3 regions of the Streptomyces sp. 1222.5 genome follow, and region 3 is predicted to be linked to each of the others. Evidence: riboswitches for the same ligand, from Rfam matches in the RefSeq annotation. Region 3 holds a riboswitch; each other region holds the start of a gene.
The links. A riboswitch is a leader RNA that binds a small molecule or an ion and turns the genes downstream of it on or off. The one in region 3 is predicted to bind cobalamin.
Positions count from the first base shown of each region.

Region 1 (5,632 bases), 610 kb from region 3:
CGGGAACACGGGCGCGACCAGGGGCACCACCCCCGGGTGCAGCGCGTCCGGGTCGCGGACCGAGGCGAGCGCGAGCAGTGCGGCGACCGCCACGCCTGACCCCGCGACCAGCCAGGCCCGTACGCCCCAGGGGTCCGGGCGGTACCGGGTGCGCAGGGAACGGCGGCCGCCCAGGCGCAGACCCGCGAGCGCGGCGGCCACACCGGCGAGCAGCACCGGCAGCCCGTACGTGCCGCCCTCGGCCGTGAGCAGCCCGTACGTTCCCGCGCACACCCCGAGCAGTCCGCCGAGGGTGAGCGCGGCGGTCGTACGGCGGACGCGGGCGGGCACCTCGGCGGTGCGGCCGTAACCGCGGGACTCCATCGCGGCGGCGAGCGCGACCGAGCGCTCCAACGCCCCCTCCAGGACCGGCAGTCCGACCTGGAGCAGGCCCCGCACGCCCCGGTCGGGGCGGCCCCGCAGCCGGCGGGCGGCCCGCAGCCGCCGTACGTCGGCGATGAGATGCGGCGCGAAGGTGAGGGCGACGACGACGGCCACCCCCGTCTCGTACAGCGCCCCGGGCAGCGACTTCAGCAGCCGGGAGGGGCCGGCCAGGGCGTTCGCCGCGCCCACGCAGATCAGCAGGGTGGCCAGCTTCAGTCCGTCGTAGCCGGCGAAGACGAGCGCCTCGGCGGTGACCCGGCCGCCCAGCCGGATGCCCTGCGCCCAGTGGGGGAGCGGGATCTCGGGGAGGGTGAACAGGGTGTGCGTGCCGGGGATGGGGGAGCCGAGGGCCACCGCGAAGAGCAGGCGGACCAGCAGGACGGCGAGGCCGAGCCTGACGAACGCGGCGTAGGAGCGGGCCCAGGGAGCCGAGGAGCGGTGCGTCGCCACGACGTAGGCGGAGGCGGCGACGAGGAGCGCGAGGAGGAGCGGGTTGGTGGTGCGAGTGGCGGCGGTACCGAGGGCGAGCGCCCAGAGCCACCAGGCACCGGGGTGCAACCGGGACCGGTACCGGTGCCGTGCGGTGGCCGGCGGCTTCGGCTTCCCGGCGGCACGGGGAACGGCGCGATCAGCCACGGCGCACCCGCTGTCGCAGGACGGCCCGCAGCTACACGGAGTCATCGCGCCGCCGCCGCGCCTGCCACACCGCGGCGCCCGCCAGCACGGCCACCACCCCCACGCCGACCGGCAGACCCAGCGACGGCCCACCGCCGGACCCGCCGTCCGGCCCGTGCTTCTCCGGTGCGGCGGCCGCGGGCTCGCGGTCCGCCGACACCTGTTCCCCGCACCCCTGGTGCGGATACCCGGCGATCGCGCACAACAGCGCGTTGGTGTCGTAGCGCAGGGGTCTGGCGACCGCGGCCACCGCGTCCGCGCTCGTCGCGTCCGGCGAGAGGCGGGCGCACGCGGTGCGGCGCGCGGGCGGCCGCTCGCCGGACGGGGCGTCGGCGGGCGTGCCGAAGTCGAGGACCAGCGCCACCCGCTTGGTGCCCGCCTTCGCGGGCGTTTCCGCGCAGATCGTGGTGAAGTCCGCCGTACCGCGCGGCCGGGTCGCGTCCGCGGAGTCCGCGCTCACGGCGAACCGGAAACCCTGGACCGCGCCGTCGTCCGGGCGCACCATCGACGGGCCCTGGGTGGCGTACGTCCAGTGGCCGCCGGAGCGCTCCCAGAACGACCAGTAGCGGTAGCCGGTGGCGTGGGCCGCGGTCGCGGGAAGCAGCAGGACGAGCGCGGCGACCAGCAGGGTCGCGGCACGGCGGACGGGGGTCACGGCCGGTTCTTCTTCCGGCCGCTGAGCAGGAAGCCGATGCCGATACCCGCCACGAGGCCGACGCCGACGATCCACCACACGCCGGTGTTCGAGTCGTCGTCGGACGCCTCGGCCTTCTTCCCGGCGGCCTTCTCCGCCTGCGGGGCCGGGCCCTGGGCGTTGAGGGAGCGGACCAGGCTGGTGCCGCCGAAGTCGTCCGGCTGCGCGCCCACCGCGTGCGCGGCGAGGATCAGCTGCGCGTACGCGGCCGGGCCGCTCTGCGCCGCCCACTGGGTGGCGTTCTTCTCCAGCCAGGCGTACACCTTCTTCGCCCGGTCGGTGCGGCCGTCCGCGGCGAGCGCGACGACCGCGTCCGCGGTGTTGCCGAAGTCGGGCTGGTCCTTGGCGCCGGGCAGGGTCGACTTCAGGTGACCGGTCTCGGCGACGGCCGATGCCAGGTAGGCGCCCGCGTTGTCCGCGAGCTGGGCCGGGGTGGGGTGGGCGGCCTTGACGCAGTCGTCCTTCGCGGGCGCCTTGCCCACCTCCGCGGCGAAGCCCTTGCCGAGCGAGCCCAGCAGGCCGGCCGCCGTCGCGTCCGCGTTGGCGAGCAGCTTGCCCTTCTTGTCCGGCTGGTAGGCGAGGGCGCCACCGCCGTCCTGGTCGCAGGGGACGGCCTGCGCGGCCAGCAGGTCGTAAGGGGTCCTGCTCCTGTTGTGCAGCTTCGCGACGTCCTGGCCGACCGCGGCGAACGCGCCGATGACGACGCTGGTGGAGTTGGTGTCGCTCGGGCCGCCCGGCGTGTACCCCCAGCCGCCGTCCTTGTTCTGCACGGTGGTCAGCCAGACCAGGGCCTTGCGGGTCTCGCGGTCGTGTCCGCCGACGGCGGCCAGGGCCTGCACGGCGGCCGCCGTGCTGTTGGTGTCCACCTGCGTCTTGTCGTCGCAGGCCTTGCCGGGCGCGGCACGGAAGGCGGCGAAGGAGCCGTTCGCGCACTGCTGCCCGGTGAGCCAGTCCACGGCCTTCGGGGTCGGCCGGTAGCCGAGGGTGCGCTGGGCGAGCAGCGTCAGCGACTGCCGCCACACGCCGTCGTACGTCGGGTCCGCCTTGCCGTACAGGCCGTCCGGCACCGCCACCTTGGGGGACGGGGACGCGTCGGCGGCCGTGGCGGGCGCGGCGGCGGCCAGCACGCCTATGGCGGCGAGAGCCGCGGCGCTGCGGCGAACGTTCATGGTCGGCGACTGCCTCTCCTGCGGGGAGCCTGCAGCGCACGGGAACACCCGGGCGGCTCGGCCCCGTGTACCTCGACGGTGCCGTGCGCGGCGGGCCGCCGACGCACGTGAGCCGGTCAACGTCCCGCCCGGGGCGGTCCGGCTCACCGCCCGCCGGGCGGCTCACGGTTGCGGGTCAGCGCCGGAATTGCACCGGCTTCCCCCCGTACGGGTGTGATGACGACTCCGCCACTTTACCGGCAGCCCCGCGCGGCCCGAGGGGTGGCCGTGGGCACACCGGCCCGGTGACCGGCGTCACGCTCTTGACGGGCTCGGGCCGTACGGCCGACGCGCACGGGATCGACGACGCGTGGGTGCCGCGCCGGGGACCGCGAGGGCCGGCCGGCGCGTCGTCGACCGGTCCGCCGCCGAGGACGGCCGAGGCGATCGGGTGTGGTGCACCCCGGGTGCCGCTCCCCCGTGACCGGCACCCGGGGCGGTCGCATCTCGCTCTCCGTGCCGTGATCCTCACCCACCGCTCCGGCAACTGTCAACGATTGCTGCCCCTTTGGGTAGGAAGCGCTGTCACCCCTGGTCGGTCACCGACCGACCCGGTAGCCTCGCGTCAGCCCGACACCGAACGGACGACAGCCCAGGGAGAACTCGGTGAGTGACGCGTACGCCGACCTGGCCGATGTCCTGCGCCGGCTCGGCGAGTTGACCGGCCGGCCGGGTCGGCTGCCGGAGGCCCTCGACGTGGCCGATCTGTCCCGCCGCACCGGAGTTCCCGTCGCCGTCGTCGCCGAACTCCTCGACGGCGGCCGGGCTCCCGAGACCATGCTGACCCAACGGGTGCGCCAGCGCCTCGACTTCATCCGCGAGAACCGGCGGAGGCCCGACGGAAAGCGGTACTCCCTGGGCGAGCTGGCCGCCATCGCCGGCACCAGCCGGCAGTGGCTGAGCGAGTGGCGCAAGAGCGGGATGCCGAGCCTCGCGCACACCGACCGGCTGCGCCGCTTCTTCGGCCTGCCCGCCGGGTTCTTCACCGCCGACGAACCGGAAGCGCTGCACGAGGCGCTGCAGCCCGTGCTGCAGAACCTGGAGGCCGAGGCCGACCCGCTGCTGCGGCTGCGCCAGAACGGACTGGTCCGGCTCGCCGCCCGCGCCCCGCAGATGAACGCCCACCAGCTCGCCACCCTCGCCGACCTGGCCGAGATGATCATCTCCGCGGAGCGGGTGGAGGACGCCGGGCGTACCTGACCCCGCGTCCAGGACGGGGGCGGGACGGTCCCGCCACGGCGCACGTCGCTCACACGGCCACGTACGCCACCGGCTCGCTCCCGGCGAGCGGTTCGGCCCGCCCCTGCTTCACCAGGCGGCGCAGATGGGACTCGGCCTCGGAGACGGCGATGTTCCGGGAGCCGTAGGGGATGTCGGCCCAGGGGCGGTTCCACTCCATGCGCTCCGCGAGCTGCCAGGGTGTGAGGGGCTCGCGGAGCAGCGCGAGCAGCCCGGCCAGCCGCTGCTCGTGGTGCTCGAGCAACTGCCGTACCCGGGCGGGCGCGTCGGTGAACGCGTACTGGTGGGCGGGGAGCACCTCGGCCGGGGTGAGCCGGCCCACCCGCTCCAGGGAGTCGAGGTAGTCGCCGAGCGGGTCGGTCACCGTGGCGTCGTCGGGGTCCTCGTACAGGCCGATGTGCGGGGTGATCTCCGGCAATAGGTGGTCGCCGCTGAACAGGCGCCCGCGACCCGCGCGTCGCGCGGGATGGTCCTCCTCCAGATGCAGGCAGACGTGGCCGGGGGTGTGTCCCGGGGTCCAGACGGCGCGCAGCCGGCGGCCGGGCAGGTCGAGGAGTTCGCCGGGCGCGACGTCCCGGTCCGGCAGGGCGGGGGAGAGACCGGGCAGGGTACGGCGGCCCCGGGCGGCCCGCAACGGGGCGATGTGCTCCTCGGGTGCCCCGGCCGCCGCGAGCTTGTCCGCCATGTACGCGTACCAGCGCTCGGGCCGGGTCTCCCGGGCCCGACGGACGATCGCCGCGTCGGCCTCGTGCATCGCCACCCAGGCGCCGGACGCCTCGCGCACTCGCGCGGACAGCCCGTGGTGGTCGGGGTGGTGATGGGTGACGACCACGCCGTACACCTCGGACACCGCCGTGCCGCAGGCCGCCAGGCCCGCCGCGAGCACGTCCCAGGACGCCGGATCGTCCCAGCCGGTGTCGACCAGCACCGGTCCCCGGCCGGTGTCCACGACGTACACCAGCGTGTGGCCGAGGGGGTTGTCAGGGATGGGGACCTGAAGGGACCGTACGCCCCCGCCGTGATCGAACGTCTTCGTCATCAGGCTCCTCCGCCCACCGCCCGCAGCCTTTCGATCCTGTTCACTATAACCAGACCTGACGCAACGTCAGTTAGGGGCGGCATAGGGGACGTGCGGGCGGGCACCCCGATTTGCGTCACGCTTTCGGCCCATTAGAGTGGAAACATCCCATATGGGCGTATCTGGGGAGAGCTCATGCAGCGAAGGACGATCAAGAGGGCCGCGGCCCTCAGCTCCGCTCTGGTGGCGACCGGTGTCGCCCTCATGCCGTTGAGCGTGCAGTCGGCGTTCGCGTCTCCGGCCCCGACGCAGGTGAGTTCCGCGGCGGTTGCTCCCGAGCAGAACCACTACCAGCAGGGCTTCCGGCAGGGCTTC
Region 1 is NZ_FNSZ01000001.1:5,973,816-5,979,447, forward strand. It holds gene BLW57_RS26920 (CbiQ family ECF transporter T component) at 1-1,059, opposite strand, end outside; gene BLW57_RS26925 (SCO2322 family protein) at 1,091-1,753, opposite strand; gene BLW57_RS26930 (prenyltransferase/squalene oxidase repeat-containing protein) at 1,750-2,961, opposite strand; cobalamin riboswitch at 3,076-3,204, opposite strand; gene BLW57_RS26935 (transcriptional regulator) at 3,607-4,200, shown strand; gene BLW57_RS26940 (MBL fold metallo-hydrolase) at 4,250-5,278, opposite strand; gene BLW57_RS26945 (FliH/SctL family protein) at 5,453-5,632, shown strand, end outside.
Region 1: linked by a shared signal. The riboswitch ahead of BLW57_RS26930 (prenyltransferase/squalene oxidase repeat-containing protein) and the one ahead of BLW57_RS29735 (cobalamin biosynthesis protein) in region 3 are both predicted to bind cobalamin.

Region 2 (5,632 bases), 3.4 Mb from region 3:
CGAGGCGTACGACCGGGAACTCGTCGCGGCCGGCGGCGTCGACCTCCAGCTGCTCGGCATCGGGACCGACGGGCACATCGGGTTCAACGAGCCGTGCTCCTCGCTCGCCTCGCGCACCCGCATCAAGACGCTGACCGAGCAGACCCGCGTCGACAACGCGCGCTTCTTCGACGGTGACATCGAGCAGGTCCCGCACCACGTCATCACCCAGGGCATCGGCACGATCCTTGAGGCCCGGCACCTGGTGCTGCTGGCGACCGGCGAGGGCAAGGCGGACGCCGTCGCGGCGACCGTCGAGGGACCGGTCGCCGCGGTCTGCCCGGCCTCCGCGCTCCAGCTCCACCCGCACGCCACGGTGGTCGTCGACGAGGCGGCCGCGAGCAAGCTCAAGCTGGCCGACTACTTCCGCCACACCTACGCGCACAAGCCGGAGTGGCAGGGGATCTGACCGCAGCGGCGGCGGCGCGGCCGGGGCGTCGCCGCACGCACTGCCCCTGATGGACTAGACCAACAGCAGGGGCCCCGGTATACAGAGGAGATCACGGAGCGTGCGGGGTGGACTCCTGGCGCACGAAGCCGTGCCACGATGTGAGCCGTGGCCGATGCGAGGTCGGTCGCTTTCGGCATCCGGAGCCGGGAAGGCAGAGCATGAGCACCGACGTCAGCAGTGCGGAGAACGAGGCCGGCACGACCGTCCGTACCGCGCGCGTGCCCAAGTACTACCGCTTGAAGAAGCACCTGCTCGACATGACGGAGACGCAGGCGCCGGGCACGCCGGTACCGCCCGAGCGCACGCTGGCCGCCGAGTTCGACACCTCCCGCACCACCGTCCGCCAGGCCCTGCAGGAGCTCGTCGTCGAGGGCCGGCTGGAGCGCATCCAGGGCAAGGGCACCTTCGTCGCCAAGCCCAAGGTCTCCCAGGCGCTGCAGCTCACCTCGTACACCGAGGACATGCGCGCCCAGGGCCTGGAGCCGACCTCGCAGCTGCTGGACATCGGCTACATCACGGCCGACGACCGGCTCGCCGACCTGCTGGACATCACCGCCGGCGGGCGGGTGCTGCGCATCGAGCGGCTGCGCATGGCCAACGCCGAGCCGATGGCGATCGAGACCACGCATCTGAGCGCCAAGCGCTTCCCGGCCCTGCGCCGCTCGCTCGTTAAGTACACGTCGCTGTACACCGCGCTCGCCGAGGTCTACGACGTCCACCTCGCCGAGGCCGAGGAGACCATCGAGACCTCCCTGGCCACGCCCCGTGAGGCGGGCCTGCTCGGCACGGACGTGGGCCTGCCGATGCTGATGCTCTCCCGGCACTCGCTGGACCGCGAGGGCAAGCCGGTGGAGTGGGTGCGGTCCGTGTACCGGGGCGACCGGTACAAGTTCGTCGCGCGGCTGAAGCGGCCCGTGGACTGACCCCGGCGGCATCTCTTCACACCGCCACCCCGAAATCGGCATACCGATATCCGGACGAGGTCTTCCCGTGCACTGATCCCGTCACCTAGATTGCCTGCGCATTACACGCGTGATCAGCAAGGGGACGGGAGCCGTGGCATGTCCGAAACACCTCAAGTGAGACCTCCGGTGGTGACACCGGTCCGGGTCGTCATCGGCCTGTGTCTGGTGGCGCCCTTCGTCGCGATGCTGTGGCTCGGTTCGTACGCCAAGACGGACCCCACGTTCATCGGGATCCCGTTCTTCTACTGGTACCAGATGCTCTGGGTGCTGATCTCCACCGCGCTCACGATGACCGCGTACAAGCTGTGGCAGCACGACCAGCGTTCCCGCAACGGTGCGAAGGGGGGTGCCGCGCAGTGAAGGACGGGGTCAACGGCGTCGCGCTCGGCGTCTTCATCTTCTTCTTCCTGGCCGTCACGGTCATGGGCTTCCTGGCCGCGCGCTGGCGCCGGGCCGAGAACGAGCACTCCCTGGACGAATGGGGCCTGGGCGGCCGGTCGTTCGGCACCTGGGTCACCTGGTTCCTGCTGGGCGGTGACCTGTACACGGCCTACACCTTCGTCGCCGTCCCGGCGGCGATCTACGCGGCGGGCGCGTCCGGCTTCTTCGCGGTGCCGTACACGATCCTGGTGTACCCGCTGATCTTCACCTTCCTGCCCCGCCTGTGGTCCGTGTCCCACAAGCACGGCTATGTCACCACCTCCGACTTCGTGCGCGGCCGGTTCGGCTCGAAGGGCCTGTCGCTGGCGGTGGCGCTCACCGGCATCCTGGCGACGATGCCGTACATCGCGCTGCAGCTCGTGGGCATCCAGGCGGTGCTCGACGTGATGGGCGTCGGCGGCGGCGAGAACACCAACTGGTTCGTGAAGGACCTCCCGCTGCTCATCGCCTTCGGTGTGCTCGCGGCCTACACGTACTCCTCCGGCCTGCGCGCGCCCGCGCTGATCGCGTTCGTCAAGGACGCGCTGATCTACATCGTCATCGCGGTGGCGATCATCTACATCCCGATCAAGCTGGGCGGCTTCGACGACGTCTTCGCCAAGGCGGGCGGCGCGTTCAGCCAGGTCAACCCCGCCACCGGCAAGCCGCGCGGCGCGCTCGTCCCGCCCGAGGCGGGCCAGTGGACGTACGCCACGCTGGCGCTCGGCTCGGCCCTCGCGCTGTTCATGTACCCGCACTCGATCACCGCGACCCTGTCGTCCAGGAGCCGTGAGGTGATCCGCCGGAACACCACGATCCTGCCGCTGTACTCGCTCATGCTGGGCCTGCTGGCGCTGCTGGGCTTCATGGCGATCGCGGCCGGGGTGAAGGTGACCAACGGGCAGCTGGCGATCCCGCAGCTGTTCGAGGACATGTTCCCGGACTGGTTCGCGGGCGTGGCCTTCGCGGCGATCGGCATCGGCGCGCTCGTGCCGGCGGCGATCATGTCCATCGCAGCGGCCAACCTCTTCACCCGCAACATCTACAAGGACTTCATCAAGCCGGACGCCACGCCCAAGCAGGAGGCCCAGGTCTCCAAGATCGTGTCGCTGCTGGTGAAGGTGGGCGCGCTGGTCTTCGTCCTCACCATGGACAAGACGGTCGCCATCAACTTCCAGCTGCTGGGCGGCATCTGGATCCTGCAGACCTTCCCGGCCCTGGTGGGCGGCCTGTTCACCCGCTGGTTCCACCGCTGGGCGCTGCTGGCCGGCTGGGCGGTCGGCATGGTGTACGGCACGGTCGCCGCGTACGGGGTGGCCTCGCCGACGCAGAAGCACTTCGGCGGCTCCGCGAAGGAGATCCCGGGTATCGGCGAGATCGGGTACATCGGTCTCACCGCGTTCGTCCTGAACGTCGTCGTCACCGTGGTCCTGACCTTCGTCCTGAAGGCCGTGAAGGCCCCCGAGGGCCTCGACCAGACCCGGCCGGAGGACTACACCGCGGACGCCGGCGACCCGGGCGTCCAGGTGGAGCTGCCGCCGGCGACGGCGGGCACCGGTCACTGAGCGACAGCCGCGCGACGGGCCGCCGGAGGGGATCCGGCGGCCCGTCGTCGTTCCCGCCCGGCACACCGCCGCCGCCCGGGCAGGCGGCCGGCGACATCACTCTTCTCACCTACCAGTTGACGCTCTGAAACCGACGGCGACACAACATCTGGGGGTGGCGTGGCGGGCGAGCACAAGATGTATGCTCATCCTCGCTGTCGCCGCAGGGGAATCCGGTGCGAATCCGGAACTGTCCCGCAACGGTGTACTTGCGTGTCTCCGCACGCCTGTTCAGTCCGAGGACCTGCCGCCAGCGCGCCCGGCCGTCCGGTCCGGGTGCTCACAGACGTCCGGGCCTCGCGGAGTGGGCCGGTGGACGCGACGCCGTGCGCGCTCGTGGCTGCCCCCTGCCCTCCGCCAGGCCCTGTGCCGAGCGAGGGAGAGCCCCACGTGACCATCGCGCCAGCAGACCCGGCTTCAGTCAGCGAGCTGAAGACCGCCGGTCCCGGTGCCGCGCTGCTGCGGACCCTGACCGAGCTGACCGCCGACCTCCCCGACGCCGACCCCGGCCGGGTCGCCGCCGCCGCGCTGCGCGGCCGGTCCGCGCGGGCCGACGAGGCGGAGTTGCGCGAGCTGGCCACGGAGGCGGCCGCCGGCCTGATCTCCGAGGACCCCGCCTACTCCCGGCTGGCCGCCCGACTGCTGACCCTCGCCATCCGCGAGGAGGCCGCCTCGCAGGGCGTCACCTCGTTCACCGAGTCCGTGGCCGTGGGACACCGGGAGGGGCTCATCGCGGACCGGACCGCCGAGTTCGTCCGGCTGCACGCCGGGCGGCTGGACGCGCTGGTCGACCGGGCCGCCGACGACCGCTTCGGCTACTTCGGCCTGCGCACCCTGCACAGCCGCTACCTGCTGCGGCACCCCTTCACCCGCAAGGTCGTCGAGACGCCCCAGCACTTCATGCTGCGGGTCGCCGCCGGCCTGGCCGAGGACGACACCACCCGCTCGGTGGACGAGGTCGCGGCGCTCTACAGGCTCATGAGCCGCCTCGACTACCTGCCGTCCTCCCCCACCCTGTTCAACTCCGGTACGCGGCACCCGCAGATGTCGTCCTGCTACCTGCTGGACTCCCCGCTGGACGAGCTGGACTCCATCTACGACCGCTACCACCAGGTCGCGCGGCTCTCCAAGCACGCCGGCGGGATCGGTCTGTCGTACTCCCGGATCCGCAGCCGCGGTTCGCTGATCCGTGGCACCAACGGGCACTCCAACGGCATCGTCCCGTTCCTGAAGACCCTGGACGCCTCGGTGGCCGCGGTGAACCAGGGCGGCCGGCGCAAGGGCGCGGCCGCGGTGTACCTGGAGACCTGGCACTCCGACATCGAGGAGTTCCTGGAGCTGCGGGACAACACCGGTGAGGACGCCCGCCGTACGCACAACCTGAACCTGGCGCACTGGATCCCGGACGAGTTCATGCGCCGCGTCAACGCCGACGAGCAGTGGTCGCTGTTCTCCCCGGCGGACGTGCCCGAGCTGGTGGACCTGTGGGGCGCGGAGTTCGACGCCGCGTACCGCGAGGCCGAGGCCGCCGGGCTGGCCCGGAAGACCATCGCTGCCCGTGACCTGTACGGCCGCATGATGCGCACGCTGGCACAGACCGGCAACGGCTGGATGACCTTCAAGGACGCGGCCAACCGCACCGCCAACCAGACGGCCGAGCCGGGCCACGTCGTCCACTCCTCGAACCTCTGCACGGAGATCCTGGAGGTCACGGACGACGGCGAGACCGCGGTCTGCAACCTGGGCTCGGTCAACCTGGGCGCCTTCGTCGTCGACGGCGACATCGACTGGGAGCGGCTGGACGAGACGGTCCGCACCGCCGTCACCTTCCTCGACCGCGTCGTGGACATCAACTTCTACCCGACCGAGCAGGCGGGCCGCTCCAACGCCAGATGGCGGCCGGTGGGCCTCGGCGCGATGGGTCTGCAGGACGTCTTCTTCAAGCTGCGGCTGCCCTTCGACTCCCCCGAGGCCAAGGCCCTGTCGACGCGGATCGCCGAGCGCATCATGCTGGCCGCGTACGAGGCCTCCGCCGACCTCGCCGAGCGCAACGGCCCGCTGCCGGCCTGGGAGAAGACCCGTACCGCCCGCGGTGTGCTGCACCCCGACCACTACGGCGTGGAGCCGGCCTGGCCGGAGCGCTGGGCGGCGCT
Region 2 is NZ_FNSZ01000001.1:3,195,612-3,201,243, forward strand. It holds gene nagB (glucosamine-6-phosphate deaminase) at 1-448, shown strand, start outside; gene BLW57_RS14220 (GntR family transcriptional regulator) at 649-1,413, shown strand; gene BLW57_RS14225 (DUF3311 domain-containing protein) at 1,552-1,815, shown strand; gene mctP (monocarboxylate uptake permease MctP) at 1,812-3,440, shown strand; cobalamin riboswitch at 3,587-3,746, shown strand; gene BLW57_RS14235 (ribonucleoside-diphosphate reductase subunit alpha) at 3,870-5,632, shown strand, end outside.
Region 2: linked by a shared signal. The riboswitch ahead of BLW57_RS14235 (ribonucleoside-diphosphate reductase subunit alpha) and the one ahead of BLW57_RS29735 (cobalamin biosynthesis protein) in region 3 are both predicted to bind cobalamin.

Region 3 (5,632 bases):
TCCGGCACGGCCTCGCCACCCAGCAGCACGGTCGGCACGCCGGTCGCCTTCAGCGCGGCCAGCCCGTCCTCCCACGCGCGCTTGCCGCCCAGCAGCCGGACGACGGCGATGTCCGCGCCCTCGACCAGGCCCGGCAGTTCGGCGGCGACGTCGACCCGGGTGGGGTTGCCGATCCGGTACCCGGCGCCGCAGGCGCGGGCGGCCAGCAGGTCCGTGTCGGCGGTCGACAACAACAACACTGTGCTCATGCGGGCGCTCCCGGTGGAATGAAAGGCAGTCCTTGCGGCGCGCCCGACTCGATGAGCCGAAGGAGCGCGTCCGTGTCCGCGTGCTGTTCGATCAGATCGCCGAGCCGGTCGAGCTGCTCCTCGCGCAGCGCGGCGAAGGAAACGTCCGGCGCCGGTACGAAGCGGCGGCCCGCGGCGGCCGCCACCTCCCGCAGGAAGGCCCGCCGGAAACCGTCCGACTCCAGCGAACCGTGCCAGTGCGTGCCCCACGTCTGGCCGACCCGGCAGCCGTCCAGGAAGGGCTCGCCCCCGCCGACGGTGGCCACCCCGTGGTGGATCTCGTATCCCTCGACCGGTTCGCCGAGGGCCTCGCCGACCGGCCGGGTCAGCGTCTTCTCGCGGGCGAACCGCACCCGCACCGGCAGCAGTCCGAGCCCGGGGACCTCCCCGGCGCGCGACTCGACCTCGTCCTCGATGTGCTCGCCGAGGATCTGGAAGCCACCGCAGATGCCGAGGACCGGACGCCCCTCGGCGGCCCTCCTGGCGAGCGCCCGCGCGAGCCCGCGCTCCCGCAGCCACTGGAGCGCCCGTACGGTCCCGCGCGTGCCCGGGACCACCACGAGGTCGGCGTCCGCCAGCTCCTCCGGGCGGTCCACGAACCGCACCACGACACCCGGTTCGGCGGCGAGCGCGTCCACGTCGGTGAAGTTGGACATCAGTGGGATCGCGCACACGGCGACCCGCAGCACGTCCTCGCCGACCGGGGCAGCGACGGTGGACTCCCGGACCGTGCCGCGCAGCGAGACGCGCAGCCCGTCCTCCTCGTCGATGCCTAGGCCGTGCCGGTACGGCAGGACGCCGTAGGTGCGCCGCCCGGTGAGGCCGTGCAGCATGTCCAACCCCGGCTCCAGCAGGCTGACATCGCCCCGGAACTTGTTCACCAGGAACCCGGCGACCAACTGCTGGTCCTCGGGGGAGAGCAGGGCGACGGTGCCGAAGAAGGAGGCGAAGACGCCTCCCCGGTCGATGTCCCCCACCACCAGCACGGGCAGCCGGGCGCCCCGCGCGACGCCCATGTTGACGATGTCGGTCCGCCGCAGGTTGATCTCGGCCGGGCTGCCCGCCCCCTCACAGATCACCGCGTCATACGTGCCCCGCAACTCGGCCAGGCAGTCCAGCACCGTGCCCAGCAGCCGCTGCTGGCGCCCGCCGTGGTAGCCGCGCGCGCTCATCTCGCCCACCGGCCTGCCCAGCAGCACCACCTGGCTGCTCTGCTCGCCGCCCGGCTTCAGCAGCACCGGGTTCATCCGCGCGGTCGGCTCGATCCGGCACGCCTGCGCCTGCATGGCCTGCGCCCGCCCGATCTCCGCACCCTCACGGGTCACGAAGGAGTTGAGGGACATGTTCTGCGCCTTGAACGGCGCGACCTTCACCCCCTGGCGCACCAGCCACCGGCAGATCCCGGCCGTCACGACGCTCTTGCCGGCGTCGGAGGTGGTGCCGGCGACGAGGAGACCCCCGTTCACTTCCCACGTCCCTTCACGATTCGGCGCGCGGCGACGGTGAAGCCGAGCGCGAGCAGGCCGACGCGGCGGGAGAGCCGTACGGCCCGGTCGATGTCGGTGGCCCGGACGGCGCGCCCGGTCCGGCCGTTGAGCACCGGGCGGTGCTCGACCCGCCCGCCGTAGGAGAGCGTCCCGCCCAGGCGCACTCCGAGGGCGCCCGCGAACGAGGCCTCCACGGGCCCGGCGTTGGGGCTCGGATGCCGGTGCGCGTCGGCCTTCCAAGCGCGCAGGGCACCGCGCGGATCGGGGCCGGCCGCGGCGGCGAGTACGGCGGTCAGCCGCGCCCCCGGCCAGCCGGCGAGGTCGTCCAGGCGGGCGGAGGCCCAGCCGTAGCGCCGGTACCGGGGCGACTTGTGACCCACCATCGCGTCCAGGGTGTTGACCGCCCGGAAGCCGAGCAGTCCCGGCACTCCGGCGACGGCTCCCCACACCAGGGCGCCCACCACGGCGTCGGACGTGTTCTCGGCGACGGACTCGACCACGGCCCGGGCGATCCCGTCGGCGTCCAGGGCCTGCGGGTCCCGGCCGCACAGATGGGGCAGCCGCGCGCGGGCCGCGTCGACGTCCCCGGTCTTCAGGGCACGTCCGATGACGCGGGCCTCCCGGGCGAGCGAAGTCCCGCCGGCGACCGACCAGGTGGCGGCGGCGGTCAGCGCGGCGGAGGCGACGAAGGAGGGGCGTACGGCGCGTGCGGCCAGCGCGCCCAGGGCCACGGCGCCACCGGCGCACACGGTGGTGTGCAGCGTCCCCCAGCCGCGGTGGTCGTGCCACAACGCGCTCTCCACGGCCCCGGCCGCCCGTCCGAACGCGGCGACGGGATGCCCGCGGCGGGGATCGCCGAGGAGCAGGTCACCGAGAAGGCCGGCGGCGGCGCCGTACGCGTAGGAGCGATCGGCACCCATCGGCTCAGCCGGCCGTGGGCACAGGGGCAGGTCTGGTACTGGTCCTCGATCGGCAGCCGAGCATGGCGATACGTGTCCTCACTCAGGGTGTCCGCGCCCTGGTTCGACTGATCCGGCGGTGAGAGTTCCTGGCTCCCGGGGGTTCTTCCCCGGTCACAGTGGCGGGACCGCGCCGGATTCGCACCGGCTTCCTCTCTTGCCGCCGTACATGGCCTGGGCAGTCCACCACGCGCCCGGAAGGGCCGTCAACTTGCCTTTGACCTGCGTGGGGAGAGTGTGCCGATCCCCACATCGTGGGGCGGGCGAGCATGCCGAAGGCTCCCCTCCCGGGCGGGGAGGGGAGCCTCTGCGGTGCTCGTTCGCGTCCGCCGTGCGGCGGACGCCGGGTCAGGCCTTGGCGACGATGAGATACATGCCGTACGCCACCGCGGCCGCGCAGGCGGCGAAGCAGACGTACGCGCCGGTGACGGCGAGGGCGGCGGAGTCGCCCTGGGCCGCGGCCTGTTCGCGCCGGGCCAGGCCCTTGATACCGAGGGTGAACAGGGCCACCAGGCCCACCGTGACCACGAGGCTGACGCCGAAGACGGAGCCGAGGGCCGCCCAGTCGATCTTCATGGGGATGCTTCCTTCAGTAACCGGGGTGCCGGGGTCAGACGGTGGCGGCCGGCGGGGTGGCCGGGGCGGCGGCGGGGTCGGCGACCCGGCCCCGGCCGGTGGACTGGTGCGGGAAGGCGACGGCCGGGTCCTCGGCGACCGTGCCCGCGGGCGGCGGGATCACGGCGGCGATGGCGGTGGTCACCACGCCGGCCGGCTCCTCGGTCTCGGTGACGACGTTGGTGTGGTCGACGACCTCGCGGCGGGAGAGCTTCCAGATCGCGGCGCTGGCGGAGACCAGGAAGACCGCGACGACGGCGGTGCCCCAGTCACCCAGGTCCGTGACGGACTCGGCGCCCGCGCCGACCAGCGCGGCGGCCGGCAGGGTCAGCGCCCAGGCGACGAACATACGGGTCGCGGTGGACCAGCGGACCACACCGCCCTTGCGGCCCAGACCCGCACCCATCACCGAGCCGGAGACGACGTGGGTGGTGGAGAGGGAGAAGCCGAGGTGGGAGGAGGCCAGGATGGCGGTCGCGGCGCTGGTCTGGGCGGCGAAGCCCTGGCGCGGCTCCAGGTCGGTCAGGCCCTTGCCCATGGTGCGGATGATGCGCCAGCCGCCGATGTAGGTGCCGAGCGCGATGGCCAGGCCCGCGGAGAGGATGACCCAGGTGGGAGGGTTGGAGCCGGGGGAGATGGCACCGCCCGCGATCAGCGCGAGGGTGATGATGCCCATCGTCTTCTGGGCGTCGTTGGTGCCGTGGGCGAGGGAGACCAGGCCGGCGGAGGCGATCTGGCCGGCGCGGTAGCCCTTGCGCGTGGCCTCGGCCTCGGCCTTGCCGCCGATGCCGTACGAGAAGCGGGTGGCCAGCATCGCCGCGAGGCCCGCCACGATCGGCGCGGCGACCGCGGGCAGCAGCACCTTGGTCACCAGGACCTCGCCGTGGACCGCGCCGAAGCCGGCCGAGGCGACGGTGGCGCCGATCAGGCCGCCCATCAGGGCGTGCGAGGAACTGGACGGCAGGCCCACCAGCCAGGTCAGCAGATTCCAGAGGATCGCGCCGACCAGGGCGGCGAAGATGACCTCGGGACGGATGCCGGTCTCGTCGACGAGACCCTTGGAGATCGTGTTCGCGACCTCCACGGAGAGGAATGCGCCCACAAGGTTGAGGGCGGCGGACATGGTCACCGCGATCTTGGGCTTCAGAGCGCCTGTCGAGATGGTGGTGGCCATCGCGTTCGCGGTGTCGTGGAAACCGTTCGTGAAATCGAACGCGAGAGCGGTTACGACCACTATCGCGAGGATCAGCGAGAAGCTTTCCATTTACCCAGGCAATCGTTCGAGGTCATTGGCTGGTCGACCGTAGGCAACCTGGGTGAACGGAAGATGAACTGGGTCGGGCGCCATGGTGACTGTAACGAGTGTTCGGGGTTCCGCTTGTCCTTGTCCGACCGCGTCGGCTCAGGCGCCCCTTGGGTCTCAGCCCCGGGCGAAGCTCCGCAGCCGGCTCGCCGGGCCGTGGAAGAGATTCTGGTCACCCGGCAGCCCGCCCTTGATCCCGTACTGCCAGAAAGTCCAGCGCCGCCAGCCGCCGGGCAGCTTCCCCGGGCGCGAGCCGCCGTGCCGGGCGATCCACAGGGCGTGGGAGGAGAAGGCGCGGGTGTTCCCGGTGCAGAGCCGCCACCAGTGGGTCGTCGTGTAGATCACCGGGCGGCGGCCGGTCTCCCGCCGGATCTCGTCGCTGAACGACCGGATCCAGCGGACCATCCGCCGCTCGCCCAGCCCGTAGCACTTGTCCGTGCCCCCGTACGGGTTGTACTCGATGTCCAGCGCGGGCGGCAGCGTCCAGCCGTCCGCCCGCCAGTCGCCGCCGTGCCGCACGAAGTAGGCCGCCTGCCGGGCGCCGGAGGACCGGTCCGGCCGCGCGAAGTGGTAGGCGCCCCGGATCAGGCCGGCCTCGCGGGCGCCGTCGTACTGCCGGGAGAAATAGGGGTTGCGGTAGTCCGTGGACTCGGTCGCCTTCACGTAGACGAACCGCGCCCCCTCCGCGCGGGCCTCCGGCCAGTCGACGTGGTTCTGATGGGACGACACGTCATGCCCGTGCGACACCCGAGCCGCCGCTGCCCGGGGGGCGCGGGCACGGTGTGCGGTCGCCCTGGGTCCGGACGCCCGGGGGCCGGCCGCGAGGGGGGCGGCGTCGGCCTGGGGCTCGGCTGCGAAGGGGGTGGCGGCCTGGGGCTCGGACAGCCACGGGCCGGGCGCCCGGGGTTCTGCGTGGAGGCCGGCCGGGCGGGCTTCGAGCGCCTGCGGAGCGGCTGCCTCGGGGGCGGCTGCCACGAGACC
Region 3 is NZ_FNSZ01000001.1:6,580,690-6,586,321, forward strand. It holds gene cobN (cobaltochelatase subunit CobN) at 1-248, opposite strand, end outside; gene BLW57_RS29730 (cobyric acid synthase) at 245-1,753, opposite strand; gene BLW57_RS29735 (cobalamin biosynthesis protein) at 1,750-2,694, opposite strand; cobalamin riboswitch at 2,796-2,937, opposite strand; gene BLW57_RS29740 (hypothetical protein) at 3,082-3,309, opposite strand; gene BLW57_RS29745 (inorganic phosphate transporter) at 3,344-4,612, opposite strand; gene BLW57_RS29750 (lysozyme) at 4,769-5,536, opposite strand.